Regions from separate parts of the Serratia sp. NFX21 genome, predicted to be linked through region 3. Evidence: predicted binding sites of a transcription regulator. Region 3 holds the regulator's gene; each other region holds the start of a gene.
The links. Region 3 encodes CRP, which controls carbon source genes, mostly activating them, when cyclic AMP is high. Its sites were predicted from a motif close to ATGTGANNNNNNTCACAT; they were not measured.
Positions count from the first base shown of each region.

Region 1: a site for CRP is predicted at 1,274-1,291, ahead of cdd (cytidine deaminase). Genes of this name have one in related genera too.
Region 2: a site for CRP is predicted at 8,409-8,426, ahead of ACNT1W_RS13585 (6-phosphofructokinase). Genes of this name have one in related genera too.

Region 1 is NZ_CP183196.1:2,080,143-2,090,249, reverse strand. It holds gene ACNT1W_RS09935 (CidA/LrgA family protein) at 112-519, shown strand; gene ACNT1W_RS09930 (CidB/LrgB family autolysis modulator) at 516-1,211, shown strand; gene cdd (cytidine deaminase) at 1,349-2,233, shown strand; gene ACNT1W_RS09920 (NAD-dependent malic enzyme) at 2,455-4,152, shown strand; gene sanA (outer membrane permeability protein SanA) at 4,321-5,064, shown strand; gene mglC (galactose/methyl galactoside ABC transporter permease MglC) at 5,310-6,320, opposite strand; gene mglA (galactose/methyl galactoside ABC transporter ATP-binding protein MglA) at 6,332-7,840, opposite strand; gene mglB (galactose/glucose ABC transporter substrate-binding protein MglB) at 8,006-8,998, opposite strand; gene galS (HTH-type transcriptional regulator GalS) at 9,255-10,107, opposite strand, start outside.
Region 2 is NZ_CP183196.1:2,842,028-2,852,134, forward strand. It holds gene ACNT1W_RS13540 (oxidoreductase) at 1-797, shown strand, start outside; gene ACNT1W_RS13545 (bile acid:sodium symporter family protein) at 864-1,862, shown strand; gene add (adenosine deaminase) at 2,066-3,064, opposite strand; gene ACNT1W_RS13555 (AAA family ATPase) at 3,254-3,850, opposite strand; gene ACNT1W_RS13560 (PTS sugar transporter subunit IIA) at 3,847-4,284, opposite strand; gene ACNT1W_RS13565 (hypothetical protein) at 4,294-4,563, opposite strand; gene ACNT1W_RS13570 (class II fructose-bisphosphate aldolase) at 4,638-5,480, opposite strand; gene ACNT1W_RS13575 (PTS sugar transporter subunit IIC) at 5,467-6,834, opposite strand; gene ACNT1W_RS13580 (PTS sugar transporter subunit IIB) at 6,827-7,141, opposite strand; gene ACNT1W_RS13585 (6-phosphofructokinase) at 7,152-8,132, opposite strand; gene ACNT1W_RS13590 (DeoR/GlpR family DNA-binding transcription regulator) at 8,517-9,272, opposite strand; gene ACNT1W_RS13595 (NUDIX domain-containing protein) at 9,373-9,969, shown strand; gene ACNT1W_RS13600 (NUDIX hydrolase) at 9,966-10,107, shown strand, end outside.
Region 3 is NZ_CP183196.1:54,262-64,368, reverse strand. It holds gene ACNT1W_RS00415 (helicase HerA-like domain-containing protein) at 1-491, shown strand, start outside; gene ACNT1W_RS00410 (aminodeoxychorismate synthase component II) at 590-1,165, shown strand; gene argD (bifunctional acetylornithine/succinyldiaminopimelate transaminase) at 1,297-2,514, shown strand; gene ACNT1W_RS00400 (YccS/YhfK family putative transporter) at 2,552-4,627, opposite strand; gene crp (cAMP-activated global transcriptional regulator CRP) at 4,682-5,314, opposite strand; gene ACNT1W_RS00390 (OsmC family protein) at 5,694-6,101, shown strand; gene ACNT1W_RS00385 (phosphoribulokinase) at 6,141-7,010, opposite strand; gene ACNT1W_RS00380 (YheU family protein) at 7,162-7,395, opposite strand; gene ACNT1W_RS00375 (hydrolase) at 7,392-8,372, opposite strand; gene ACNT1W_RS00370 (LysE family translocator) at 8,491-9,093, shown strand; gene ACNT1W_RS00365 (PhzF family phenazine biosynthesis protein) at 9,104-9,886, shown strand; gene ACNT1W_RS00360 (LacI family DNA-binding transcriptional regulator) at 9,887-10,107, opposite strand, start outside.

The DNA of each region.
Region 1 (10,107 bases), 2.0 Mb from region 3:
GTCAACCTGCCTGACAGGCATGGCAGCCATAGAGAGAATTCATGGTGTGATTTGTGGCGGAGGTCACAGTTTAATTGTATGATGAATTCATCGGTTAAACGGGATTAAGTTATGGCCAAGCTATTCACTCTGTGCTGGAAATACCTGAGGGCAATTGTCCTTATCTACCTTTGCTTATTCGCCGGCAATGCAATCGCGGCGCTGCTGCCGATCGCCATTCCCGGCAGCATTATCGGCATGCTGCTGCTGTTCGCCCTGCTCTCCACGCAAATTATGCCGGCCAGGTGGGTCAAACCCGGCTGTCATCTGCTGATCCGCTATATGGTGCTGTTGTTTGTGCCCATCGGCGTTGGCGTAATGAAATACTATGACCAGATCCTTGATCACCTCGGCCCGCTGGTTGTTTCCTGCATTATCAGCACCCTGATGGTGCTGGTAGTGGTGGGCTACACCTCGCATTATTTCCACCGGGAACGTCGCATCGTCGGCAAACCGGATGCCGCGGAAGGTGAAAAATGATCCATGAAATCTGGTGGTCATTGCCGTTAACGCTGGCAGTCTACTTTGCCGCACGCAAGCTGGCGCAGTGGTTGAACATGCCGCTGCTGAACCCGCTGCTGGTATCAATGGCGGTGATCATTCCCCTGCTGTTACTGACCGGCATCCCCTATGAACGCTATTTTCAGGGCAGCAAAATCCTCAATGACTTATTGCAGCCCGCCGTCGTCGCGCTGGCCTACCCGCTGTATGAACAGCTGCACCAGATCCGCGCCCGTTGGAAATCCATTATCGCCGTCTGCTTTATCGGCAGTATGACGGCCATGATCAGCGGCGGTGCCATCGCTTTATTGATGGGGGCGACTCCGGAAATTGCCGCTTCCATCATGCCCAAATCGGTTACGACCCCTATCGCCATGGCAGTGGCGGAATCGCTCGGCGGCATCCCGGCAATCAGCGCCGTCTGCGTAATCTTCGTCGGTATTCTCGGCGCAGTATTCGGGCATACATTATTTAAACTATTGAAAATCACCACTCGCTCGGCGAGAGGTTTGGCCATGGGTACCGCATCTCATGCACTGGGCACGGCTCGTTGCGCGGAAATGGACTATCAGGAAGGGGCATTCGGCTCTTTGGCGTTGGTGATCTGCGGGATCATTACCTCGCTGCTGGCCCCCTTCCTGTTCCCGGTACTGCTACATATGTTCAGTTAAAACGGTTAAAACTTGCGAGACATCTCGCAATTATGCTTTTCATTGCATTGATTTCATCAATAAAGAGATTTTCATCACACTTTATTCACGCAAGGCTGCCTAGAATGTTATCCCGTTAACCTGTAGAGAGAGTTTCTATGCACCCGCGTTTTCAAACCGCTTTTGGCGAACTGCCCGCCACCTTGCAATCCGCCCTGCAGTCTTATATTGATGCGCCTGATTTCCCGGCCATGCTCAAGGCGGAACAAGTGGACGCGATCAAGCAGCGCTGCGGGCTGGATGATGATGCTCTGGCATTCGCTCTGCTGCCACTGGCGGCGGCCTGCTCGTTAGCGCCAATCTCACAATTTTATGTCGGTGCCATTGCCCGTGGGCAGAGCGGCAATCTGTATTTTGGTGCCAATATGGAATTCAGCGGCGCCCCGATGCAACAAACCATTCATGCGGAACAGTGTGCGGTGACCCACGCCTGGCTGCGCGGTGAACCCGCCCTGGCCTCCATCACCGTTAACTACACGCCTTGCGGCCACTGCCGTCAGTTTATGAACGAACTGAACAGCGGCGTCAGCCTTAAAATTCGTCTGCCCGGCCGTGAACCGGCAACGCTTGGCGATTACCTGCCGGACTCCTTCGGCCCGAAAGACCTGGATATCACTACGCTGCTGATGGACCAGGTCGACCATGGTTTCCAACTGGCGCTGACTGACGAACTGGAAAAAGCAGCGCTGGCCGCTGCCAATCAGAGCCACGCGCCCTACAGCAACGCCCACAGCGGCGTCGCACTGGAGGCTGAAGACGGCACAGTCTACACTGGCCGTTATGCGGAAAACGCCGCCTTCAACCCAAGTCTGCCGCCCCTGCAGGCCGCGCTGATTCTGATGAATGTTTCCGGCGACGACTGTCAAAAGGTGAAGCGCGCCGTGCTGGCTGAGCCAGAAAGTGCCATCCTCACCCAATGGGATGCTACCCGTGCCACGCTGGCTGCCCTGGGCTGCCAAAATGTCAGCCGCATTACTTTCTGATCCTGACCCTGGCGGTGCTGCCCGGCACCGCTGTTAACAGCCCCGCCAGCCAAATACAATGGCATTCACGTCTTAAAACACTTTCTTTAGTTAAATTAGGATTTGATCGTCGATAATTACACCAATTTACCTCATGATCCGATAACAATTGCTGTACATATTTCGCCGATCTTTTAGGATCACCCTTATAAAGTTATCCGATACGTTGAAGAGCAAAAGTCATGGAACTTGAATACGAAAGCAAACGCCCTCTCTACATCCCTTATGCCGGCCCGATCCTGTTGGAATTCCCACTGCTGAATAAAGGCAGTGCTTTCACCGAAGAAGAGCGCAACCATTTCAACCTGCAAGGCTTGTTGCCCGATGCGGTGGAAACCATTGAAGAACAGGCTGAGCGCGCCTATCGCCAATATCAGGATTTCAAAAACGACAGCGATAAGCACATCTACCTGCGCAACATTCAGGACACCAACGAAACCCTGTTCTACCGCCTGCTGGACTCCCACCTGAGCGAAATGATGCCGATCATCTACACGCCAACGGTGGGTGAAGCCTGCGAGCACTTCTCCGATATTTACCGCCGGGCACGCGGGTTGTTTATCTCCTACCCGAACCGCGATCGCATTGACGACATGCTGCAAAACGCCACCAAACAAAACGTCAAAGTGATTGTCGTCACCGACGGCGAACGTATTCTCGGCCTGGGCGACCAGGGCATTGGCGGCATGGGCATTCCTATCGGCAAGTTATCGCTGTACACCGCCTGCGGTGGTATCAGCCCGGCCTATACCCTGCCGGTAGTGCTGGACGTGGGTACCAACAACCCACAGCGCCTGAACGATCCGCTGTATATGGGCTGGCGTCATCCGCGTATTTCCGGTGATGAATACCACGCTTTCGTTGAAGAGTTTATTCAGGCGGTGAAACGCCGCTGGCCGAACGTGCTGTTGCAGTTCGAGGATTTCGCTCAGAACAACGCGACTCCGCTGCTGAACCGCTATCGTGACGAAATCTGCTGCTTTAACGACGATATTCAGGGTACCGCAGCGGTTACGCTGGGTAGCCTGATTGCCGCCAGCCGCGCTGCGGGCAGCCAATTGCGTGACCAAACCGTGACCTTCCTGGGTGCCGGTTCCGCCGGCTGCGGCATTGCCGAGCAAATTATCGCCCAGATGAAATCCGAAGGTCTGAGCGAAGACGAAGCGCGCGCCCGCGTGTTCATGGTTGACCGTTTTGGTCTGCTGACCGACAAACTGCCTAACCTGCTCGATTTCCAAAGCAAGCTGGTGCAAAAAAGCGAAAACCTGACCGCATGGCAAACCCAAAGCGATGCCATCTCGCTGTTGGACGTAGTACGTAACGCCAAGCCCACCATTTTGATCGGCGTTTCCGGCCAGCCGGGTCTGTTCACCGAAGAACTGATCCGCGAAATGCACAAGCATTGCCCGCGGCCGATCGTAATGCCGCTGTCCAACCCGACTTCACGCGTGGAAGCCCGTCCGGAAGACATCATCAACTGGACCGAAGGCGCTGCGCTGGTCGCCACCGGCAGCCCGTTCGCACCGGTACACTATAAAGAGCAACAGATCCCGATTGCCCAATGCAACAACTCCTATATCTTCCCGGGGATTGGTCTGGGTGTGTTGGCCTCTGGCGCGACCCGTGTAACGGACGCGATGCTGATGGCCGCCAGCCGGGCACTGGCCGAGTGTTCGCCGCTGGCCACCGACGGGCATGGCGCACTGTTACCGGATATTGACGATATTCAGGGCGTGTCAAAATGCATCGCGATGGAAGTGGGTAAAGCGGCTCAACTGCAGGGAATGGCGGTAGTCACTTCTGAAGAAGCGCTGTCGAAAGCCATCGAACACAACTTCTGGCGCCCGCAATACCGCAGCTACAAGCGCACCTCTTTCTGATTTGCACAAGCAAGATGATAAAGTCCGGCTCGCCGGACTTTTTTATGGCCGAAAACGCCTAAAAATGCGGCGCAATGCGTGCCAGAAGGGGGACAAGCTTGCTTCAAGTAGTCAGGTAAAGTAGCCTTGAACCATCTTTTTTGGCCACGGTGCGCGTAAGGCAATAACATGTGGAAACGCCTGATAATCGGCTTGTTTGTCATCGCTGCATTGCTGATGCTCTCGGCTATCGCGCTCGATCGTTGGATCAGCTGGAAAACGGCACCTTTCGTCTATGACGAACTGCAAGGGCTGCCCCATCGCCAGGTCGGCGTAGTACTGGGTACCGCCAAATATTACCGTACCGGCGTGATCAACCAATATTACCGCTACCGCATTCAGGGGGCGATCAACGCCTACAACAGCGGCAAAGTTAAATACCTGCTACTGAGCGGTGACAATGCCCAGCAAAGTTACAACGAACCCATGACCATGCGCCGCGATTTAATCGCCGCCGGCGTGGCGCCCAGCGATATCGTGCTGGATTACGCCGGGTTCCGCACTCTGGATTCGATCGTACGTACCCGCAAGGTGTTCGACACCAACGACTTTATCATCATCACCCAACGCTTCCACTGTGAGCGTGCGCTGTTTATCGCGCTGCATATGGGGATCCAGGCGCAGTGCTACGCGGTACCTTCACCAAAAGATATGATGACAGTGCGTGTGCGCGAGATCTTCGCCCGCCTTGGCGCGCTGACCGATTTGTACATCCTCAAACGTGAACCGCGCTTCCTCGGCCCGCTGATCCCGATCTCCGCCATGCACACCATCCCGGAGGACGCCCAGGGGTATCCGGCGGTATCACCGGAACAATTGGTCGAGCTGGAACACAAGCTGGAAGCGGAAAAGCAAAAGGCCAAACAGCCTTAATTGCCCCTCAGTAAAACAAAAGGCGGCCAGGGCAGTAATGCTTGTAAGTTAAGGTGATATTGTTCCCTCTCCTTTGGGAGAGGGTTAGGGTGAGGGGATACAAACCAACGCAAAAGCCCCTCACCCCGGCCCTCTCCCTTGGGAGAGGGAGACGCCCACTTAAACAACGTCGTACATTCTTATTCAGAACTTTGCTTAACTGACCGGCATTACAGCATTTGCTGGCCGTTTTTTCGCAGAGACTTTTACTTCTTCTTGGCGTACTTCAGTGAATCCAGCGCTACCGCGAAGATAATGATGCCGCCCTTGATGATGTACTGCCAGTAAGGGTTAACACCAATGTAGGTCAGGCCGTAGTTGATGACGGTGAAGATGATCACCCCGGTCACCACTCCCAATACCGTACCGACCCCACCGGCAAAGGACACCCCACCGACCACGCAGGCAGCAATCGCATCCAACTCATACATAAAGCCGAGGTTGTTGGTAGCACTGCCGATACGGCCAGCTTCCAGCAAGCCGCCAAACGCATAGAACACGCCAGACAGCGCATAAATCATGATCAGGTTCAACGGCACGTTCACGCCGGAAACCTTTGCCGCCTCAGGGTTGCCACCGATGGCGAAGATGTTTTTGCCGAAGCGGGTTTTATTCCACAGGATCCAGACAAAAATAATCGCAATAATGGCGTAGAAGGTAATGTACGACAGCTTAAAGTCGCCAAAGCGCAGGAACCCCTGAGCAAAGGTGGAGAACTTGGGATCAAACCCCGCCACTGGCGATGCACCAACAGAGTCGTAATACAGCGAGTTAATGCCGTACACGATAATCATGGTACCCAAGGTGGTAATAAACGGCGTCACGTTCAGATAGGCGATGATCAAACCGTTCACCAGACCAATCACCGCGCCCACGGCACACACCAGCAGGATCACCAGTGGGATCGACCAGGTTTCCATATGCGGAAACACCTTGTTGACGTTATCCATCGACTGCAACAACGTCGCCGCGATCACCGCCGCCAACCCAACCTGACGCCCTGCGGACAGGTCCGTCCCCTGGGTAACAATCAGCCCTGCCACACCCAGTGCAATAATAATGCGCACCGAAGACTGCGTCAGAATGTTGCTCAGGTTCATTAAGCTGAGGAAAGTCGGATCCTGGATAATAATAATTGCCAGCAGCACCAGCAATACCACGTAAATGCCACCTTCCTTAAAATAGGTGAACAAAGTTTTCTTATTTAGCGCGTTCATAGTTCTGATCCTTAAAGGTGCAGGGATGCGAGACGTAAAATTTCATTTTGCGAGGTCTGTTTGGTATTAACGATGCCCGCAACCTGACCATTACTCATCACCAGTATTCTGTCGGTAATTCCCAAAAGCTCCGGCATTTCAGACGAGACAATAATGATCCCCTTGCCCTTCTTCGCCAGTTCGGTCATCAACTGATAAATTTCGAATTTGGCGCCAACGTCAATACCGCGCGTCGGTTCATCCAGCATCAATATTTCCGGTTGGGTCAGCAGCCAACGGCCGATGATCACCTTCTGCTGGTTACCGCCGGACAGCGAGCCGATGTTGGTATGATGACCCGGGGTCTTGACCCGCATGGCATCGATCACCCATTGGGTATCGCTTTTCATTCGGGCATTATCCAGCAGGCCGATTTTGTTTTTATAGTTACGGATATTGGAGATCAGCGAGTTAAAACCGACATCCAGATAAGCGTAAATCCCGGTGGAACGGCGCTCTTCCGTCACCAGAGCAAAACCGTGGTTAATCGCTTCATTGGCGCTGTGGTTGTTGATGGCCTTGCCGTGCAGCTTGATGGTGCCCGCAATTTTTTCGCGGATGCCGAACAGCGTCTCCAGAATATCGGTACGCTTGGCCCCCACCAATCCGGCAATGCCGAGGATCTCACCCTGATGCAGATCGAAGGAGATATCGCGAATCGAAGGCTGGCGCATTGAGGTCAGGCCCTTCACCTCCAGAATCACCTCGCCCGGCGTATTTTGCCGATCGGGGAAACGCTGGCTGAGCGATCGCCCCACCATCATCGAAATGATCTTGTCCATATCCAACCCTTCCAACGGCTGGGTAGCGATCCACTGGCCATCGCGCAGGATGGTGATTTCGTCGCACAGTTGGAAAATCTCTTCCATTTTGTGCGAAATATAGACGATGCCGCAGCCGCGCTCTTTCAGCTTACGGATAATGGTGAACAGATGATTCACCTCTTTTTCCGTCAGCGAAGAGGTTGGCTCATCCATAATCACAATCTTGGCGTCGTAGGAGAAAGCCTTGGCAATTTCGATCATCTGCATCTGCGATACCGATAACGTGCCCACTTTATCCCGTGGGTTGATATCAATATCCAGCTCGTCGAATATCGCCTGGGTGTCCTTCAACATTTTGTCCTGATCGACAAACATGCCCTTGGTCGGGTAGCGTCCCAACCACATGTTATCCATCACGGTACGCTGCAACACCAGGTTCAACTCCTGATGCACCATTGAAACGCCGTGTTCCAGCGCCTCTTTGGAGCTTTTGAAGTCAATTTCCTGGCCCTGAAAAATAATACTGCCGGCATCTTTTTTATAAATGCCGAACAGGCATTTTAATAATGTCGATTTCCCCGCGCCGTTCTCCCCCATTAATGCATGAATGGAGTGCGGACGAACGCGCAGATTCACATTATCCAATGCCTTGACGCCGGGAAATGACTTACTGATATCGGTCATTTCCAGCAGAAATTCGCGTGGGCTGTCGGCCATAAATACACCTGGCTATGTTACCCGTCGCCTTTCAAGACTCAGCATGGCTAGCTGCAACTTGAAATTCATCGGGTATAGGCTGTGATTTGAAGAATAAATTTCCCCGCCTGCGGCTTTCCTGGTGTTGGCGCTGGGCAGCGCACCTCAGGCGGGGTCATTCAGAACTTACTTAATAAACTGAGACAGGTTGTCTTTATCTACGCCAACGTAAGCAATGCGCACCACTTTATTTTCAATCTTATATTGGGTGCCATCGGCGGCCGGTTTGCCTGCAGCCAGGTTTTTCGCCAGTTCGAAAGTGGCTTTAGCCTGATTGTCGGCATCGTTCAGTACTGTCCCTGCCATAGCGCCGGATTTCACCATCGCCAGGGCTTCAGGCAACGCATCCACACCGAATACCGGAATGCTGGACTTGTTATGCGCTTTCAGCGCTTCTACCGCGCCCATTGCCATCGCATCGTTGTTGGCAATCACCACTTCTATTTTGTTGGCATTAGGGCCGGACAGCCAGGCATCCATCTTGTCTTTGGCCTGGGCGGTGTCCCACATTGCGGTGTCCATCTGCAATGCCTGCGTCTTGATACCGTCGTCGTTCAGCGTTTTAGTCACGTAGGTGGTACGCGCTTCAGCATCCGGGTGGCCTGGCTCACCTTTGAGCAACACATACTGAATCTGGCCATCTTTGTTCAGATCCCAGTTCGGGTTAGCCTTCCAGTGCTTCTCGATCAGTTTGCCCTGGATCACACCGGACTCTTTAGAGTCGGTCCCCACGTAATAAGCTTTGTCATAGCTGTCCAGCGCTTTACGGGAAGGCTCTTTGTTGTAGAACACGATAGGGATATCGTTTGCGCGCGCCTTATCAATCACCACCGGGGCGGCTGCCGGGTCAACCAGGTTGATCGCCAGTGCTTTAACGCCCTTGGCGATCAGCACGTCAATCTGATCGTTTTGTTTGGATTGGTCATTCTGCGAGTCATTCATCAGCAGGGTGACGTCCGGAGAGGCCTTGGCGTCTTTCTCGATAGCCTTGCGTACCACCGACATAAAGTTGTCGTCATATTTATAAATTGTGACGCCAATACGGGTATCTGCATGTGCTGCGGCGCCAAACATCATGGCTGCGGCCGTCGCGGCCAGGGTGAAAACCTTCTTATTCATTGTGTGTCTCCGGTTTATGTAGGGTCTTGCTCGGTGTTAGGCCAAAGGTAACCGGTGGCGAGTGCACAACCGGGCCTGGCAGTTTCCCTGTCATCCGTGAATCATGTTATTCCTGAAAAGTGTGGTGCCAGCGCGAGGTAAAGAACAGCAGCGGCAAGTGCCTTTACGCTGGAAAACGACTAGAGCATAGACGGCGTGATGTTAATAATCTGTGAATTTTCTCACAGATTGAAAACGGTTACACAAGATTAAATGTTCAGAGAGTGACCGCTGCCTCAATTTGCCACGGAGCCACGGAATGGCGGCGTACCAGAGTGGGCATAAACAAATGGCGGTCCTGCGGCTCCAGCCGGCCTGCCGCGCCCAGCAGGGCCAACTCGGTGGCCAGCGTCGCCATGGTGACAATGGGATAGCGCACCGTGGTGAGCTTGGGGCTGGTATAGCGTGCGATGGGGATATCATCGAACCCCACCAGCGAGAAATTTTGCGGTACTGTGATAGCGTTTTCTTTCAGCACCGCCATGGCACCGGCAGCCATGGCATCGTTGTAAGCAAACACCGCGCTCAAATGCAGGTTACGCCCGAGTAACTCGACCATTGCCGCTTCCCCACCCTGCAAATCCGGCGAACCATAGGCACGCCAATTGTCCGGCGTAACCAACCCAGCCGCAGCCATCGCCTGCGTATAGCCCTGCTGGCGCAGCGGCCCGTCTTCTATCGGGTGGTTGGAGCCCAGATAGCCAATGCGCTGATGCCCCTGCGACAGCAGCAAACGCATTGCCATCTCCGCGCCGCTGACGTTGTCCAGGCCAACGCAGCGATGCTCATAGCCGGCAATGATACGGTTGATCAACACCATGCCCGGCACCTGGTCGAGGAAAGTCATCAATTCGGCATCGCACAGCGCTTTAGCATGCACAATCAAGGCATTACAGCGCTGGCGAATCAGCACTTCGATAGCGTGACGCTCTTTGTCTGCCTGATGATAACTGTTGCCGATCAGCAAATATTTGTGGTGTTGCTGCGCTACGGTGTCTACCGCTTTCACCAGCGCACCAAAGAAGGGATCGGAAACGTCCATCACCACCACCCCGAGGGTATCGCTGCTC
Region 2 (10,107 bases), 2.5 Mb from region 3:
AGCAGGCCATGGCCGCCGGTAAACATGTGGTGGTGGATAAACCGTTTACCGTGACGTTGTCACAGGCTCAGGCGTTAAAACAACAGGCGGAGCAGAGCGGCCGGCTGTTGTCGGTATTCCACAACCGCCGCTGGGACAGTGATTTTCTGACGCTTAAGACGCTGCTGAAAGAAGGCGCGCTCGGCGAGGTGGTTTATTTCGAATCTCATTTCGATCGCTTCCGGCCAGAAGTGCGTCAGCGCTGGCGTGAGTTGGGCGGCGCAGGTAGCGGCATTTGGTACGATTTGGGGCCGCATCTGATCGATCAGGCGCTGCAACTGTTCGGCAAGCCGGAAACGCTGTTTGTTGATTTGGCCGAACTGCGTCCAGGCGCGCAGTCGGTGGACTATTTCCACGCGGTGCTCAACTACGGCAAACGTCGGGTGGTCCTGCACGCTACGATGCTGGCGGCGGCGGAATCCGCGCGTTATATCGTGCATGGCACCCAGGGCAGCTTTATCAAATTTGGCCTGGATCCGCAGGAAGATCGGCTAAAAGCAGGTGAGCGTCTACCGCAGGCCGACTGGGGTTATGATATGCGCGACGGTGTGGTGACGTTGTCACGTGATGGCGTGCTGGCGGAAAAACCGCTGCTGAGTATTCCGGGCAACTACCCAGCCTATTACGCGGCTGTGCGTGATGCGATTAACGGTGTGGGTGAAAACCCGGTACCGGCCGCCGATGCCATCCAGGTGATGGAACTGATCGAACTGGGCCTGGAATCGGCAAAACAGCAAAGAGCGCTGCCGGTAGCCTAACCGCCGTGCTTTCCTATCCGGGTTCGGCTGACCGAACCCGCCTTACTCCTCGAAGGATCCGGTTCCATGTCCTGGTTGCAACGTCTGCGCATTGATAAATTTTTGCTGGTTTTGATTCTGGTGGTGATCGTCGCCTCGGTTTTCCCCTGCGAAGGGATATGGAAAACCTTCTTTGATCGTCTGACCACCGCTGCCATCGCGCTGCTGTTTTTTATGCATGGCGCCAAGCTGTCGCGTGAGGCGATTATCGCCGGCATGGGCCACTGGAAGCTGCATCTGGTGGTGTTCCTCAGTACCTTTGCGCTGTTCCCACTGCTGGGGCTGGCGATGAATTTGATGGTGCCGGGGCTGATGACGCCGACGGTCTATATGGGCTTCCTTTACCTGTGTGCGCTGCCGGCGACGGTTCAGTCGGCGATTGCCTTCACTTCGGCTGCGGGCGGTAACGTGGCGGCGGCGGTATGCAGCGCTTCGGCATCCAGCATCCTCGGCGTTTTCCTCTCGCCGCTGCTGGTGGGCGCACTGATGCACACCCAGGGCGGTGATACTGACGTATTACACGCCATCGGTTCGATCATTTTGAAACTGATGGTGCCGTTTGTGGTGGGCCATCTGGCACGGCCGCTGATCGGCAAATGGGTCGATCGCCACCGCAAACTGATTAATCTCACTGACCGGTCATCGATTTTGCTGGTGGTGTATACCGCCTTTAGCGCCGCGGTGGTAGAGGGCATTTGGCACAAGATTGACGGCTGGTCGTTGCTGACCATCCTGGTGATGTCTTTGGTACTGCTGACGGTGGTGCTGGTTATCAACACCTATGTCGCTCGTTGGCTGGGATTCAACACCGCCGACGAGATAACCATAGTGTTCTGCGGTTCGAAAAAGAGCCTGGCGAACGGTATCCCGATGGCTAACGTGCTGTTCCCGGCGGCGGCAGTGGGTGCGATGGTATTGCCGCTGATGATTTTCCATCAGGTGCAATTGATGGTGTGTGCCGTGCTGGCCCAGCGCTATGCGCGCAAAACCGCCAAACAGCGCGCAGAGGTGCAGACAGCCAAGTAAAAAATGGGCGCGAAATCGCGTAATAAGAATCTACGTCGTGGCTTAAGTGGGCGTCCCCCTCTCCATGGGGAGAGGGCCGGGGTGAGGGGCTTTGCATCAATTCTGCATGCATCCCCTCACCCTAACCCTCTCCCAAAGGAGAGGGAACAATATCGCCTCAACTGGTAAGTATTACGCGTAAGAGCGCCCGTTATTCCATTCAATCAGCCGCGGACTTTATCGCGCAGCGCCTGCTTTTCCTGCTCGCTGAGGAACGCCATTTTCAGGCCGTTTTCCTGAGCGGTGCGGATCTCAGTCGGCGTCAGCCCGGCCTGTGGTGCCGCTACCAGGTATTCGTGCTCAATTTCTATGCCCTGAACCGCCGGATCGTCGGTGTTGATCGACGCCATGACGCCGTGACGCAGGAATTTCGCCAGCGGATGCTGCGCCAGAGAAGGCACGGTGCTGGTCTGAATGTTGGAGGTCAGGCAAGACTCGATACCAATGCCGTGTTCCGCCAGGAAGTCCATCAATGCCGGATCTTCAACGGCTTTCACCCCGTGGCCGATGCGCTCTGCGCCCAGCTCACGGATCGCCTGCCAGATGCTTTCCGGGCCGGCGGCTTCACCGGCGTGCACGGTGATACGCAACCCGGCGTCACGGGCGCGGCTAAAGTGGTTGAGGAACAGGCCACCCGGGAAGCCGAGTTCGTCACCGGCCAGATCCAGCGCGGTAATACCGTCACGGTGTGCCAGCAGACCTTCCAGCTCTTGCAAGCAGGCGGCCTCGCCGAAGGTACGGCTCATGATGCCGATCAGGCGCACATCAATGCCCAAATCGCGGGAGCCGGAACGAATGCCATCAATCACCGCTTCCACCACCCCGGCCACCGGTAACTGGTGCTTCATCGCCATGTAATACGGCGAGAAACGCAGTTCGGCGTAGTGCAGACCGGCGTTAGCGGCATCCTCAACGTTTTCGTAGGCTACCCGGCGGCAGGCTTCCAAATCCCCCAGCACCGCCACTCCCCAGTCGAGCTTTTGCAAAAAGCTGACCAGATCCGGTTCGGCATGGGTGATTTGCACGTGCGGACGCAGGGCTTCCAGTTCGTCGGCTGGCAGGGCAAGGTTAAACTGACGGCCCAGGTCGAGGATGGTTTGCGCACGAATGTTACCGTCGAGGTGACGGTGGATGTCGGTCAGCGGAAGGCGGGAGTCAATCATGATGTGCACTCGTTATTTTGTTGTAGGTAAAGTGCAGATCAGTATAAAAACAAAATGATGAAAATTGCCATGTCGTTGCATAAAAAAGTGACTGTAATCACATTAATTGCGACTGGTGCCGCACTTTCAGGCGAAGGCGGGAGAAAAATCGCCCCCGCGACCCGGCAGGTAAACTGTGGGTTGACCCCATCAGCCGACCCTCAGTTTAGTGATATTTTCATCGTTGTTATCGGCTACGCCATGCAGCGCCAGCCAATGCGTAATTTTGCCGATCTCCAGCGGTAGCGCTTGATCAACGCGGATCACCGGACCGATGGCCATCGGCATGGCACGTTCCGCCAGCGCCCGCAGCTCAGGCAAATATTCTGCGCCGGGGTGGCCTGCCGATCGCTGGCCGAGGCGGGCAGCATAGCGTTCGGCCGCCAACTCCGCGGAGATCTGATTCCACACTTCCAAAACCTGAGTCACGCCCGCTTCGCGCAGGTATTTGCGCAGCAACTCTCTGGGTTGAAAGCCATACCAGGCGTCAATCACATAGATACAGCGCTGCGGTGCCTGCGCCACCATAGACCAAATGGCCTGATAGGCGGCGTAACCTAGCCGACGGTTAAGCTCACGATCCACGTTGTCCAGCTGCGCCATAAAGGGTTCCTTGATGCCGTCGAGGCTCAAATAAGGCAGGCCAAAGTGCTGCGCCAGCGCACGGGCGAGGGTGCTCTTGCCAGAAGCCGGAATGCCATTGACCAAAATAACGGTTTTGTCGCTGCTGTCAGTTAGCGCAGTCATAAGATTTCTACCACCTCTTGCCAGAGTTTGGCGGCGCGCAGTTTATCGAGCCGCTGTTTGTTGTCCAGTAACTCGACAATCGCCCGGATGCCTTCTTCAATATGCCGGTTGCTGTCCGTTGCGCCGAACAGGATGACAATATCGGCCTTTTCACTGTCCTGAAAGGCGATGGCCTGGTCCAGCAGCACCATGCTGAAACAATCTTTGATCACGCCACATTCCGGCCGGGCATGGGGGATGGCAATCCCCTCATCAAACACATAATAAGCGCCATGGGCCAGCGTATTACTGATCACCGCCTGGTGATAGGAAGGGTGAATATAGCCGTTCTCGACCAAAGGCTGTGCCGCCAACTCAATCACCTTTTTCCAGTCCGTTTCCTGCACGCCGACCTGTATTGCTCCGGCCTCGATCAACAGTTGTTTAATGGTCATCATGTTCCCTCAAAGAGACTTCCTGATAATATTGCGCAGCTCGTCCATTTTGATAAAAACCACATCGATTTCCTGGCGGTGATTTTTATTTTTGGCATAAATCTTTAATGCCCGATTATAGGCCAGCATTAATGTTTTATGAATTTCGCCGTTTGCCGGCGCGGCGGCCAATTGCTGCTCCAGTAATGTTATTTCGGCTGATATATCATTGGCTTCAGCATCGCTTTGCGCATCAGGTGCGGCCTTTTTATTTCGCTGTAATTTCATAAAATTAAGCATAGTATTCTCCAGCCCCGACGGGCGCCGGGGCACCAGGGTTGTAGGGTTATATTAAAAAGAAAACGGGGCAGTGATTATCTAAACAGGCCGATCTTTTCCGTTAATACCTGGGTGACGGCATTATTGGCCGGGATCAGGAATTTGCGCACGCTGTCATTCACCTTGCCCTTTTCGAATGTTTGCATGCAGCGGCCGACCCATTGCACGTTCATCTCGGTGCCCACATTGACCTTTTCAATGCCGCCTGCCACTGCTCGTCGCATGTCCTCATCGCTGACTCCGGTACCGCCGTGCAGGACCAGTGGGGTACGGGTGGCCGCGGTGATTTCCGCCAGCCGCTGATGCTGGATATGTGCCTTGCCGGTGTACATGCCGTGAACGGTGCCGACCGAGACGGCCAACATGTCGACCCCGGTTTCATCGACAAAGCGTTTGGCGTCTTCCACCGTGGTAAAGGTGATGTCTTCTTCCGCCACCGCTTTGCCGTCCTCCGAGCCGCCGATAGCGCCCAATTCGGCCTCAACCGAAACGTTGCGCTGGCGTGCAATGTCGATCACCTTGCGGGTATTGGCGATGTTTTCGTCCATTTCCAGGTGAGAACCGTCGTACATCACCGAACTGAAACCGGCGTCGATCGCGGTCACGATGGAGGCGATATCCGAGCAGTGATCCAGATGCAGGCAGGTGGGCACATCTTCACTCTCTGCCAGTGAGCGTACCGAATCAACCAGCAGTTTGTAGCCCAGATACTCGGCGGTGCCGGTTGAAATCTGGATCATCAGCGGGCTGTGGGTGTCCCTGGCCGCTTTGAAAAAGGCCGGCAGCATCTCCAGACAGTGGAGGTTGAATGAACCTATTGCCTTGAAATCACGGGCTTTGGCTACGGACAACAGCTCGTTGAAGTTATAGAGTTTCATGGACTTTTTCCTCATGGTGCTTGGTTGATTTACCGTTAACAAACCACGCAATCAGCGTGACGAAGATGATGAACAGAGCGATGAACAGCCAGTTACCCTGGAAGGCATGCCCCATCACCAGGCCGCTACTGATGACGTCGGAGTCGCTGAAGGTCACGCCGACAAAGCCGTAGCTTTCCAGCATTGGCACCAGAATGGCGGGCAGGAAGGTGATAAACAGGCCGTGGACCACGCCGCCGATCATGGCGCCGCGTCGGCCGCCAAGCGCATTGCCGAAGATGCCAGCGGTGCCCCCGGCGAAGAAGTTGGTCAGCAGGCCGGGCAGGATCATCGCCAGCCCGAACATCGGGAAAACGATCATGCCGATGATGGAACCCAGGGTGGTAGCCAGGAAGCCAACGATCACCGCGTTAGGGGCGTAGGGGAAGAGTACCGGGCAGTCCAGTGCCGGTTTGGCGTCCGGTACGATGCGCATGGCGATGCCGCGAAAGGCCGGGACCAACTCATTGAGCAGCAGACGCACGCCGCTGTAGAGGATAAATACCCCGGCAACAAACTGGATGGCCTGCATAAAGGAGTACATCAGATAATTCATGCCGCCGGCATACTGGGCGATGTATTGCGGGCCGGCGGCCAGTGCGGGGATCAGATACATCGGGATCATCACCACCGCCATCGACAGGTAGGTGTCCTGCAGGAACTTGAAGTTGTCGGGCAGCTCCAGATCTTCGGTTGAGCGGGATCCTTTACCGACCACCTTGGCGACCGCCGCCTGCACCAGATAGCCGATGGTGCAGAAATGCCCCAAAGCGACATCATCCGAACCGGTAATCTTGCGCACCACCGGCTGCGCCAACGCCGGCATTAACACCGCCATCACGCCGCCAAATATGCCGCCGGTCAGGATCAGCGGCAGGCCGGTTAGCCCCGCTTTATAGCCGATCACCGCCCCTATGGTGGCCATCCATAGCAAGGCTTGCCCGGTCAGGAAGATGTATTTGAACGGGGTGATACGCGCAATAATGATATTCACCGCGAATATCACCATCAGCGTCATCGCCACTTCCGAGCCGAGTTCGCGGTTGGCCAGGCCGGCAATGGCGGCGACGTCGGTGATGTAGCCGGTCATGCCGAAGCCGTGGGTGAATATGCTGTTCAAATAGGTCAGGGCACCGACGATAATGTTGATGCCCGCCATCATAATCAGAAAGCCCAACAGGGTTTTAAAGGTGCCCTCGGCCACTTTCCCGGTGGATTTTTTCTGCAGTATCAGCCCCAGCATGGCAATAAAGGCGATCAGGATCGAAGCCTGACCGAGCAGGTCCTTGACGATAAAGTCAATCAGGCTATTCATGGTGGGCTTCCTTCATATCGCGCTCTTTCAAAAAGGCCACAATCTTTTGCTCAATTTCCGCCTTATCGGTGAGCCGGTGGAGAATAATCACCCGTTTCTTTTCTTCTTCGCTGGCGTCGGCATTTAAAATGTCGGCGAAGGTTTTTTGGGTCAGAATAATGTCTGATTTAAAGGCGCTGGCCTCAGAGATAGTGGTGTGATCAATATCTGCCTCAATCTCTAATTTTTTCAGCACCGCTCTTGCGCTCATTTCGATGGCAAAGCTGGAGCCGAGGCCACAGCCACATACGCACAGTATTTTAAGCATGAGTCTCTCCTCAGATTATATTTAATTGCCTGGCGAGTTTATAATGGTGTCCTTCGGTATCAACCAAACGTTTTTGCATGCTGATTAAATCAATAGGGATGGGTTGGTTAGCGGAATTAATAATGACCGCCTTGTTTTTCATGCCGGAGTGAATACAGCGAACCACTTCGCTGGCCATAATAGTGCCCTGATAAATCTCTTCGCAGGTAGGCTCACCATTGCGCAGGCCATACCCCATAATGGTTTTACGGATGCGCACACCAATTTTTGGCTCAAGCTGTTTAATCATGGTGTCGATGGCACCCTGAAAACCCGGTGAATATTCTTTGGTATAGCCTTCTGAACATAAAATAATAACGCTATTTTGTTGTTCCAGTCGCTGGCTTATTTTATCTGCCAGTTGGCTTAAGGCATGTTGGCATTCCGGGATCAGGGCAAAGTCTGCATTGGATTTGATCGCCGCCTGCAGCGTTAGTTCCCCGCAGTAACCGCCAAGCAGTTCAATCATAAACACCCGCCCGGGCAGGGCGCGCCCGGTGTTACGCAGTTTGGAAACCTCTTTGATCACCTGTTCGCAGGCGGTGGAAAAACCAATGCTGTAAAGGCTGCCAAAAACATCATTGTCGATGGTCATGCCTACGCCAAAACAGTTAACGCCAAATTCACTGAGGGTATTTAAAAACTGCAGCGAACCGTCGCCACCGGCCATAATAAGCACGTCAATGTGCAAAGCCTTAAGCTGTTTGCTGATGCTTTCATATTCACTGGCGACCAGTTTTTTGGCCGTGCGGCCGGAAGACATTATTGGCATTGGTGAAATAGCGTAATCAACCAGGTCACGATGACTGATAGCTTGATGATGATTAGCCAATAATCCGGGTATTCCGCCGTTAAACAGAATGATATCTGCCTGCGTCAGTCTCGCGACCTGGAATATAAAGTTATTGATACCGGTGACGTCGCCGCCGCTTATTACCACACCGATTTTCATATGCCTGCTCCCAATCTGTTCCGTGGAGCTCATTGTCATTTTTGGCATCGCTAAAATTTGCAGGCGATATCACAAAACAATCACAAATATTTTCGTGAATGACCTTGACATGCTGATGATGGGTGAGGTTTTTGAGAGGGAGATCTCGTTTTTATTTGGGGGCTATAACCGGGATTTAAACACTATTTATTAATAATCATCACGTTACATTTGAGTTGTTATGAAATTATTTGCCAAGGGGAAAGTGACTCGCCAGGAGGAAATAAGTTTAATGAAGTGTGATTGTTCTCGCATTTTTATCCGACGTGCGGAGATTAACCGTAATAAATACGCGGAAGTTTTAATAGCCACGTATTTATTAGGTCATTTAATTGCGCAGGCCACTCAGGCTTTGATTACCGTCAACCCGGCCTGTTCCAGCGGGGCAATCAGCGTGGCGTCGGTCGAACGCTCGACAATAATGCTCTGTGCCAGGCTGAGATCGCCAATCGCATACTGTGAGGCGGCATTCAGCTTGGCGGCAGAGGCCAACACTACGGTTTCGGCTGCGCGCGCTGCCAGAGCGCGTTTGATATAGGCCTCTTCGAGATCGCCGGTGCTCAGGCCGGCGGTCGGGTGTACGCCGGTCACGCCCATAAAGTAGAGATCGGCGCGAATGTGCGACATCGCCTCAACCGCCGCCGCGCCCACGCTGACAATCGAATGTTTGTACAACCGCCCACCAATCAGGATCACCTCAACTTTGGGGTGATCAACCAGGCCGACCGCCACGCTGGGGCTGTGGGTGACGATGGTGGCTTCCAGCGTGGGTGGCAGGTGTTTCACCAACTCGGCGGAGGTGGTACCGCCATCAATAATCACCACCTGCCCGGGGGCGATCATGGCCGCCGCGGCTTTGGCAATCGCCCGCTTGGCGGTGGATTCCTGGCCGTTTCTCTCGGCAAAGGTGGCAATCGCCGGGGAGACCGGCAGCGCACCGCCGTGTACCCGTTGCAACAGTCCTTCGCTGTCTAGCTCACGCAAGTCACGCCGCAGAGTATCCTCGGATAACCCGAACATCTCACTGAGCTGTTTGGCCACAACCTGTCCGTCCTCGGCCAGTTTTTCCAGAATGATTTTTTTACGTTGGCTGGTGAGCATGGTGTTTTCCCGTTAAATTTTCATTGCACGAAATACCTTGATCATACACGAAACTGCACGATAGTATCAATTTCCTTTCCTGGCCCTGGAGTTGACCAACATGATAACCACCAAAGAACGGGTTCGCATTATCGAAACCCGGGTGTTGTCCGATGACTGGTATCTGCTGAAAAAAACCACCTTTGATTTTTTACGCCGCGATGGCGTATGGCAGCGGCAAAGTCGCGAAACCTACGATCGCGGTGATGGCGCGACCATTTTGCTGTTTAACCGGCAGGCGCAGACGGTAGTGCTGACGCGTCAGTTTCGCTTCCCGGTGTTCGTCAACGGCCACGACGGCATGCTGATCGAGGCTGCCGCCGGTCTGTTGGACAACGCTTCGCCGGAAGAGCGTATCCGCGCCGAAGCGGAAGAAGAAACCGGCTATATCGTGCAGAACGTGCAAAAGGTATTTGAGGCCTATATGAGCCCAGGCTCCGTCACCGAGAAGTTGCATTTCTTTGTCGGTGAATACCATGCCGCCGACCGGGTCAGTGATGGCGGCGGGGTGGAAGCGGAAGGCGAAGACCTGGAGGTGATTGAACTGCCACTGACAGAGGCCTTGAGCGCTATTGCGCAGGGGACCATCGTCGATGCCAAAACCATCATGCTGTTGCAGTTTGTCGCCCTGAATCACACCCTGAGGAATGTGTTATGAAAGCTCAACTGATTTTGATTGCCGGCCCTTATCGGAGCGGCACCGATGGCGACGCGCAGCGGATTGCTGCTAATTTACAGCGGTTGGAGCAGGTGGCGCTGGAGGTCTACCAGCGCGGTCATGTCCCGGTGATTGGCG
Region 3 (10,107 bases):
TGCGAGCCAATCCGGCCTTCGACGCCGAGACGGCGATCACCGAACTGGGCGTCGGCGAGGCGCTGGTGTCGTTCCTGGATGAGAAAGGGCGGCCAAATGTGGTGGAGCGAGCGATGGTGATCGCACCGGAATCCAAGATGGGCATGTTGGGGGCCGAAGGGCTGAACAGTGCGATCAACAAGTCGCCGCTGTATGGTCGTTACGAGGATATGGTTGACCGCGAGTCCGCTTATGAGAAGTTGTCGTCGGAAGGTTTTGCTACCGTTGGCACACCGCAACCGGGCCAGCCGACACAGCAACCGCAGGCGCAGCAGCCGGCGGGCGGTGGCCTGATGGGCGGTCTGAACGATATCCTGTTCGGCTCTACCGGTCCGCGCGGGGGTAAGCGTGATGGCATCGTCCAGACCGCCGCCAAGAGCATGGCGCGTGACCTTGGTCGCCAGATCCTGCGTGGGGTGCTGGGCTCGATTATGGGCGGCCGTAAAAAGTAAGCTGAAATTATCGCTGGCGGCAGCATTGCAGGGGCGTTGTATAATGCACCGGTATCAATCGGGGCGAGCCCCTTACCCTGCTGTCCGTTGGAACCCCTATGCTGCTGCTAATCGATAACTACGATTCTTTTACCTATAACCTTTACCAGTACTTCTGCCAATTAGGCGCCGAAGTGCTGGTGAAGCGTAACGACGAACTGCAACTGGCTGATATAGAAAGGCTGGCCCCGCAGCATTTGGTGATCTCTCCTGGCCCTTGCACCCCGAACGAAGCCGGTATCTCGCTGGCGGCCATTAGGCATTTTGCCGGCAGGCTGCCGATCCTCGGTGTTTGCCTGGGGCACCAGGCACTGGGGCAGGCTTTTGGCGCCAAGGTCGTGCGTGCCCGCGAGGTGATGCACGGCAAAACCTCGGCGATCCGCCATCTCGACAGTGGCGTTTTTCATGGACTGAACAACCCGCTGACCGTGACCCGCTACCACTCGCTGGTGCTTGAAGCCGCTACTTTGCCGGACTGTTTTGAAGTGACGGCCTGGAGCGAGCGCGACGGCGTACGCGATGAGATTATGGGGATCCGCCACCGCCAACTGGCGCTGGAAGGGGTGCAGTTCCACCCGGAGAGCATCCTTAGCGAGCAGGGGCACCAGCTGTTGGATAATTTCCTTAAAAGTTAATCGGTTAGGTTTTTTTTAACCGTGAAGACGATTTGCGTTTGCCCTTTATTGGTTTTTTATGCATATTTTGTGATTATATTTTCACTCAATTGCAACCAAAAGACTGAGTCATATTCAGGGTGGGCCACATAATGACCGAAAAAACCGCAGTAAGCCGCAGTACCTTTGATCAGGTTATCCTGCCTGTTTATGCACCCGCGCAGTTTGTTCCGGTCAGGGGCAAAGGCAGCCGCGTGTGGGACAGCCAAGGGAAAGAGTACATTGATTTCTCTGGCGGCATTGCGGTGACGGCGTTAGGGCACTGTCACCCGGCCCTGGTCGAAGCGCTGAAACAGCAGGGCGAAACCCTGTGGCATACCAGCAACGTTTTTACTAACGAGCCGGCGCTGCGGCTGGCCACCAAGTTGATTAACGCCACCTTTGCCGACCGGGTGTTTTTCGCCAACTCCGGCGCGGAAGCCAACGAAGCGGCCTTCAAGCTGGCTCGGCATTACGCCATTACCCGCCACAGTCCGTATAAAACCAAAATTATCGCGTTTTATAACGCTTTCCATGGGCGCACGCTATTCACCGTCTCGGTGGGTGGGCAGGCCAAGTATTCGGATGGTTTTGGGCCAAAACCGGCCGACATTGTGCACGTGCCGTTCAACGATTTGGCGGCGGTGAAAGCAGTGATGGACGACCATACCTGTGCGGTCGTGATGGAGCCAATCCAGGGCGAAGGGGGCATTACTCCGGTTAATGCCGAATTCCTCAAGGGCGTGCGTGAACTGTGCGACAAACACCAGGCACTGCTGGTATTCGACGAAGTACAAAGCGGCATGGGGCGCAGCGGCAAACTGTTTGCCTATATGCACTATGGCGTAACGCCGGACATTCTCACCACGGCCAAAGCGCTTGGCGGCGGTTTCCCGGTCAGCGCCATGCTGACCACCGAAGAGATTGCCTCGGTGATGCAGGTCGGTACCCACGGCACCACCTACGGCGGCAACCCGCTGGCCTGTGCGGTGGCGGAAGCTGCGCTGGACGTGATCAATACGCCGGAAGTGCTGAGCGGCATTGAGTTGCGTCATGGGTTATACGTGCAGGCGTTAAAGAAAATTGGCGATAAGTACGGTATTTTCAGCGATATTCGCGGCATGGGCCTGCTGATTGGTGCTGAATTAACACCGCAATACCAGGGTAAGGCGCGCGATTTCCTGACCGCCGCCGCCGCACGTGGGCTGATGATCCTCAATGCCGGGCCAAATGTGATCCGCTTTGCGCCTTCGCTGGTGGTGGAGACCCAGGACATCGACGAAGGGATGGCGCTGTTTGAGCTGGCGGTGCAGGACGTGATTAACGCGTAATGCGTTGCATTGATGACAAGGGCGCCAGACGGCGCCCTTATTGATCGCGCAGTTTGCGTTTCAGCCAGATGCCGTGGTGTGGGCGTTGGCTCCAGGCCAATGACGAGATGGTATGCATCACGCTCAGGTGTGAAAGAATACGCCGCAGGTGGCGCTCCATTTCGGTCACCGGCATATCTGGGTGCAAATCCGGCGGCTGCATAATGCTGTTGCCACTGCTCGGCCCGTCGTACTCCAGCCGTTGCTGACAGCTCTGCAGCGCGATCTCGCAAGATTGCAGATACTCCTCCGCCAGTTTTGGCGTCAGCATATAGTGCTCGCGCGCCAGAATAGTCATCGCATTCAGATGCTCGACAATAAACTGGCTGTGCGTCACCCACAGGCGCATATCCGCCAGGTAGTTCGATTCAAACCCCGGTTCCTGCATCGCCTGATTCAGTGAGGTGAATAACGCGTTGTGCGCCTGATTGACCTGCATGCGTGCGTAGGCCAGTGCAGTGGGATCCGGCTCTTGCTCTTCCAGCAACAAACGTAACGCCTGCTGATCGTTCTCCAGCGCCTGATGGGCATTCTTGCGCAGCAGCCCGCTTTGCCACTGAGGCCACAGCCAAATGGTACTGCCGAACACCAGCACGCAGCCAATCAGGGTGTCGATCAGACGCGGCACCAGGAAATTCGTGCCGTTCAGCGCCAGTAATTGCAGGGTATAGACCGCCGTCACCGTAAAACCAATCACCGCCAATCCGTAATTTTTACGTGACACCATATAGGCCAGCAGCGTAATCACCAGCATCACGCTCAGGGTTTCGGCCTCGGGCAGTTGTAATTGCAGCAGACCGGCGGCGATTACCAGCCCGGCCAAAGTACCGAGTGCACGGTGCTGGATGCGCACCCGGGTGGCGTTGTAGCCGTTCTGGCTCACCAGCATGATGGTGAGCAGGATCCAGTAGGGTTTCGGCAGGTTGAAAATCATCCCCAGGCTGCTGCCTGCCGCCAGCGTGACGCCTAATCGTGCCGCATTACGCAGGGCATTGGATTTGAACGACAGATAACTGACCAGCGCCGGCCAAAACGGCAGGCGGTTTTGATTGGCCATCAGGTCACGCCGGTAGAGTGGATGCTGGGTACGCAGCAGGCGGGCGATGCGACTGAAGTGATAGTAGCAGAACTGACCCACCGGATTATCCGGGTGCTGTGCCGCCACTTTTTCCAATGCTGCCAGTTCATTGCCCATATTGAAGCGCTGCGAATGCTGGTGGTAGAGAATATCGTGCGCCACCGTGCGTAGCCGGCCGGCAATCACCTGTGCGTTGCGGCGGATAATGGCTTCGGCCTGGCTCTGTTCTACCAGTTTTTGTACCTCTTCCGGCAGGTGCAGGCTGACGGTGATGTGTTCCTGCAAATCCAGCGCGACCTGAAAGGTTCGTTGCAGACGTTTTTGCTCGAGGTTACTGGCGTGCGGCAGAAAGTTTAGCTGTTGATACAGCAGGGTGATCAGGTCCATCACCTTTTGCTGACGAACCAACAACGGCGGTAACGCGGTCTGTGGATCGGTATGCTGGGTTAGCAGTGAGTATTTGGCCTCGAAGTAGTCCGCCAACTCCAGATAGAGCTGATTGAGCGACTCGCGCATCGGCTGCTCTTTCCACAGTTTGAACCAGAACCAGGTGAACAGCCCGTACCAGGCGGTGCCGACCACATATAACAGCGGCGCATGCCAAAGCGGTACTGAACCGGCCATGCTGAGGGAGAAGATGGCGGCAACCAGCGCAGCGGGCAGCAGACGGGCGTGTAACGGGCTGATTTCACCGCTGACGCCGAGCAGCAGCGCCAGGCCGAGCATCAGTATCGGCAGCGGCAACTGCCATAACAGGGCTTGCTGCAGTAACAAACTGCTGAGTGCGAACAGTGAACCGCCGACGATCAGGCGTTTGAAAAAACGTTTGTGAGGCGTGTCCAGCCCGGCGATGTTACAGCAGGCGGGAACCAGGGAAAATAACAGGCCGTATTGCAGTTGGCCGATCAGCAGGCCAAGCAGTACCGGCAGGCAAAGCACCAGCGTTTGCCGCAGTGCGTAATTAACTTCCGGGTGGTAGATCAGTCGGCGCCACATGATGACTCGGGGCATAAAAAAACGGCGCGAATCATCGCGCCGTTTTTTCAGTAATTAACGCGTGCCGTAAACGACAATAGTTTTGCCGTGGGCGGAGATCAGGTTTTGATCTTCCAGCATTTTCAGAATACGACCCACGGTTTCACGTGAGCAACCGACGATCTGGCCAATTTCCTGGCGGGTAATTTTAATCTGCATACCATCCGGGTGGGTCATGGCATCAGGCTGTTTCGCCAGGTTCAGCAGGGTTTGCGCGATGCGGCCCGTAACGTCCAGGAAAGCAAGGTTACCCACTTTCTCAGATGTGATCTGCAGACGGTTTGCCATCTGAGCTGACAGGCGCATCAGGATGTCCGGGTTAACCTGAATCAACTGGCGGAATTTCTTATAGGAAATTTCAGCCACTTCACAGGCGGTTTTCGCCCTAACCCAGGCGCTACGCTCCTGACCTTCTTCAAATAATCCAAGCTCGCCGATGAAATCCCCCTGGTTAAGGTAGGACAGGATCATCTCTTTACCTTCTTCATCCTTAATCAGCACCGCGACGGAGCCTTTGACGATGTAGTAAAGCGTTTCGGCCTTTTCACCTTGGTGAATCAGCGTACTTTTGGATGGATATTTGTGGATATGGCAATGAGACAGGAACCATTCGAGAGTAGGGTCTGTTTGCGGTTTGCCGAGAACCATTCGCTGTTATCCTCTGTTGTTATCGCTGCCTTGTGTCACAGGGGTCAGAGTTCCCTGTAAAACGTGCTGTCGCCGTTCTTTTAATGGTGGCTGGCAGCAGGTTTTGAGGCGTGTCATAAATATACGCTGTCGCCCTAGCATATTAACTTGCCGGGAGAGCTGCAAGCTACATTCTGTTAACATACCGGTAAAGGAGCCTTTCCCTGGGAGTTTCCCTGAAATCAGTGTCCCGGAAAGATTTATTGCGGCTCTGTTTGTAGCACAGAGTGAGGCGGGTGTCTTGTGTTGTCTCGCTTCAGCATGATTAGCATCAGGTTCCGTTGCCAGTTTCTATGCGAAAGCGTAGTCTGATTTTAAGAAATTAACCGGAGTGACCAGTATGCAGGCAAGAGTTAAGTGGGTGGAAGGGTTGACGTTTCTGGGCGAATCCGCGTCTGGCCATCAGGTGCTGATGGACGGCAACGCCGGGGATAAAGCCCCCAGCCCAATGGAAATGGTACTGATGTCAGTGGGAGGTTGCAGCGCGATAGATGTGGTGTCGATCCTGCAAAAAGGACGTAACGACGTGCGCGACTGCGAGGTGAAATTAACCTCCGAGCGGCGTGAGGAGGCACCACGACTGTTTACCCATATCAACCTGCATTTCATCGTCACCGGTAAAGATTTAAGTGACAAAATTGTTGAGCGCGCGGTGAATCTTTCCGCCGAGAAATACTGTTCGGTGTCATTGATGCTGAGCAAGGCCGCCAGCGTGACCCACAGCTTTGAGATCCGCGCAGTGTCCTGACGGATAAAGGAGCGCGGCTTGTTGCCGCGCTCCGGTAAGCTATTCGATTTTTTTGCCTTCCAGCAGTTGCTGCACCAGCGGCGCCATAATCAACTCCATCGCCAGCCCCATTTTGCCGCCCGGCACCACCAGCGTATTGATATGCGAGATAAAAGAACCCTGCAGCATCGCCAGCAGATAAGGGAAATCGATCTGATCCAGGCCGCGGAAGTGGATCACCACAAAGCTCTCGTCCAGCGAGGGGATCGCCTTGGCGGCGAACGGGTTGGAGGTATCTACCGTCGGCACCCGCTGGAAGTTGATATGGGTGCGGGAAAACTGCGGCGTGATGTAGTTGATGTAGTCTTCCATCGAACGTACCACCGAATCCATCACCGCTTCACGAGAGTGGCCGCGCTCGCCGGTATCGCGGATTAACTTTTGGATCCATTCCAGGTTAACGATAGGCACCACGCCGACCAGCAAATCGACATGCTTGGCCACGTCGTTGTGCTCGGTCACTACGCCGCCGTGCAGCCCTTCATAAAACAGCACGTCGGTCGGTGCCGGTAAGGCTTCCCACGGGGTAAAGGTGCCGGGTACCTGGTTATAGGGCACCGCTTCATCGTAGGTGTGCAGATACTTGCGTGAACGGCCGGTGCCGTTGGTGCCGTATTCGCTAAAGCTTTGTTGCAGCAGGCCAAAGTCGTTGGCCTCGGGGCCGAAATAGCTGATATGACGGCCAAGATCGCGCGCTTTGCGGATCGCCGCGTCCATTTCCGGCCGGGTATAGCGATGGAAACTGTCGCCTTCCAGCTCCGCGGCGCGGATGTTCAACTGCTGAAAGATTTTACGGAACGCCACGCTGGTGGTGGTGGTGCCGGCACCGCTGGAGCCGGTCACTGCGATAACGGGATGTTTGGCGGACATGGTGATGGGTCACTCCGTGTTTAATGCGCCGGTGTCAGATATCATTATTGGTCTGTTTGACACCCTTTCGCCTAGGGCAAAATACTGCGCGTTGGTTTGCAATCCTTCATTGTTACCTGATTTTTTCCGTCAGTCATAGAACCGATAAGCACTAAATTTCCTCTTGTCCGGCGCGGAACTGCCCGCGCGGCATGATGTTGATGGTCTCATGCAGTTCCGACCACACCAGCAGCACCTCGCCGTTTTTCAGTTGGCGGCGCACGTCTTCCACTTTCTGTTCCAGCGAACGTTCATGCTCGCCGTAGTCGGTACCTTCGCGCAGCACAAAGGACTCGATCAGGCTATTGAGGGTCTCGGTTTCCAGTTCTTTCCAGGGGATGATCACTTGGTTGTTTCCAGGTAAGGGGCAAGCCAGGATGGAATACGGTATTCCAGCCACATATGGGGTTTTTTCAATGTGCCGCCGACAAAACCGACGTGACCGCCAAACTCGGTCAATTGATATTCAATATTGTGCGGCAGCGTGGCGGTTTCGGGGATCACTTCGTCGGTCATAAAAGGATCGTCCTTGGCATGGATGATCAACAGCGGCGTTTGGATCGACGGTAACAACGGCAGGGCGCTGCAACGGCGGTAATAATCGGTGGCGTCGCTAAAGCCATGGATGCGCGAGGTAATGGCATCATCAAAGTCGCGGATCCGACGCAATGCCTTGAGCTGCGGCAGTTTGAGCGGCAGCGTATCAGGATAGTGCAGCAGTTTGCGGGTGGCGTTTTGTTTCAACTGCCCGAGCAGGTAGTGCTGATAGACCCGCGAGAAGCCTTGGTCCATCCGCCACGAACAGGGCTCCAGCATCAGTGGCGCAGAAACCACCACCGCCGCCTGCAGCAGGCTGTCGGCGCCCTGTTGTGCCAGATAACAGGCCAGCATGTTGCCGCCGAGAGAGACGCCAACGGCAGCGGTGGGGGCTTCTCCGTAGGTAGCACGCAGCCACTGGAGGAAGAAGCGTGCATCTTCCGTTTCACCGGAATGGTAGATGCGCTGCTTGCGGTTCGGCACACCGCTGCAACCGCGAAAATGCATTACCACCCCGAGCCAGCCCTTTTCACGCCAGGCATTGAGTTGGCCATGGGCATAGGGGCTGTAGAAGTTGCCTTCCAGGCCGTGGAACAGCACCACTCGCGGCTTGCCGCTGGCCTGAGCCGGATCTTCGCTCCAGGCGAGATCGACAAAGTCGCCGTCGGGCAGTTCCAGCCGTTGCCAGTGGGGTTTCAACTGCACGCGGCGACGCACCAGCCGTGGCAGCAGCGTTTGCAGGTGTGGATTACTGGCCCCGGTCAAAGGGCGAAAGGATTCATGCATAACCTGAGTAAAATTCTTATTGGCAACTATTGTGGGATGATTAGTGCGCTGTTAGCTTCACTAGCCTGAGTTAACAATAATACTGCAAAAAATGACCTGGGTGAGGAGCGCCCGCCTGATGGATGCGAGTTTATTTCTTTCGATGCTAGGTTTTCTGTGGGTGGCCGCGATCACACCTGGCCCCAACAATATGTTACTGACCACTTCCGGTGCCAACTTTGGCTTTATGCGTTCACTGTTGCTGATGATTGGCATCATGCTCGGCATGCAAAGCATTTTGCTGCTGGTGGCGTTCGGCGTCGGCAGCCTGATTCTGGTTTATCCGGCGCTGCATCTGGTGCTGAAAATTCTCGGTAGCCTGTATCTGCTGTGGCTGGCATGGAAAGTGGCTACCGCCGCTTATGAAAAGCTGGAAACCGACGTGGCACCGCCCAAACCGATACGGCTCTACCAGGGTTGGCTGCTACAGTTCCTTAATCCCAAGGCCTGGCTGATGGCGCTGGGGGCGGTGGCCAGCTTCAGCCTGGCGGGTGCTCAATACAACGCCTCGATTCTGGCGATCTCACTGGGCATATTCGTGGTGAACATCATTGCCGGCGTGATTTGGTTGGGATTTGGCACGGTGATTGGCCGACTGCTGCGCAGCAAAAAGGCCTGGATCATTTTTAACGTTTCTATGGGGTTGCTCACCGCGGCCTGTGTGTTACTCATCTGGTATTAAGGAATTGCGGATGGCAGAAAATTACTTCCATATTGCGGCCTTCACCGGTAAAGGGTTTCGGGGCAATCCGGCCGGCGTCTGCCTGTTGAAGCAGCCGTTGTCGGCTGTGGAGATGCAGGCTATCGCCAATGAACTGAGCCTGCCGGAAACCAGCTTTGTCTGGGACGATGGCGATATGTCGGCCATCCGTTGGTTTACTCCCCAGCGAGAAGTCGATTTGTGCGGTCATGGCACGCTGGCGGCGGCACACGTGATGTTCAGCGTGGTGAACCCGGCGCTGCAGGATATTCGTTTCCGCTCGGCGAGCGGCGACTTGTACGTTAAACGCGACGCCGAAGATGGCGAACGCCTGGTCCTGGATTTCCCGTCCCGGCCACCGCAGAAGGTTGTGGAGCCTGAAGGGTTGGCGGCGCTGCTGGGGGCTAATCCGCAGGAAGTGTGGCAGGCCAATGCGCTGTTGGTGGTATTGGAAAACGAAGCGCAGGTCAGGGCATTACAGCCGGATATCCCGGCACTGATTGCCCTGGTTGGCCGGGCCGTGATTGTCAGTGCTCCGGGTGAGACGGCGGATTTTGTCTCGCGCTATTTTACCCTCGACGGCGGCGAAGATCCGGTGACCGGCTCCGCACACTGCACGCTGATGCCCTACTGGAGCGCACGTCTTGGTCGCCATCAGCTGCACGCCCGGCAGATTTCGGCGCGCGGCGGCGAGTTGTTCTGTGAGCTGAAGGGCGATCGCACCTTGATTGGCGGCTATGCACACACGTTTTTGCGTGGGGAATTGAGCTTGTAATCAGGCTGAGCCACGCTCAACCAGCCGCCACTCAAGCACTTCATTGCGCGGTGGTTGTTGCGGATTTTTGATTTTTTCCAGCAGCAACTGCACGCTGCGCACGCCGAACTGGTGCATCGGTTGTTCGACGGTGGTCAGCGGTGGCGTGGTGACGGCCCCGAATGGCACGCCGTCAAAGCCCATTACCGCGACATCTTCGGGAATGCGCAATCCCTGTTGGT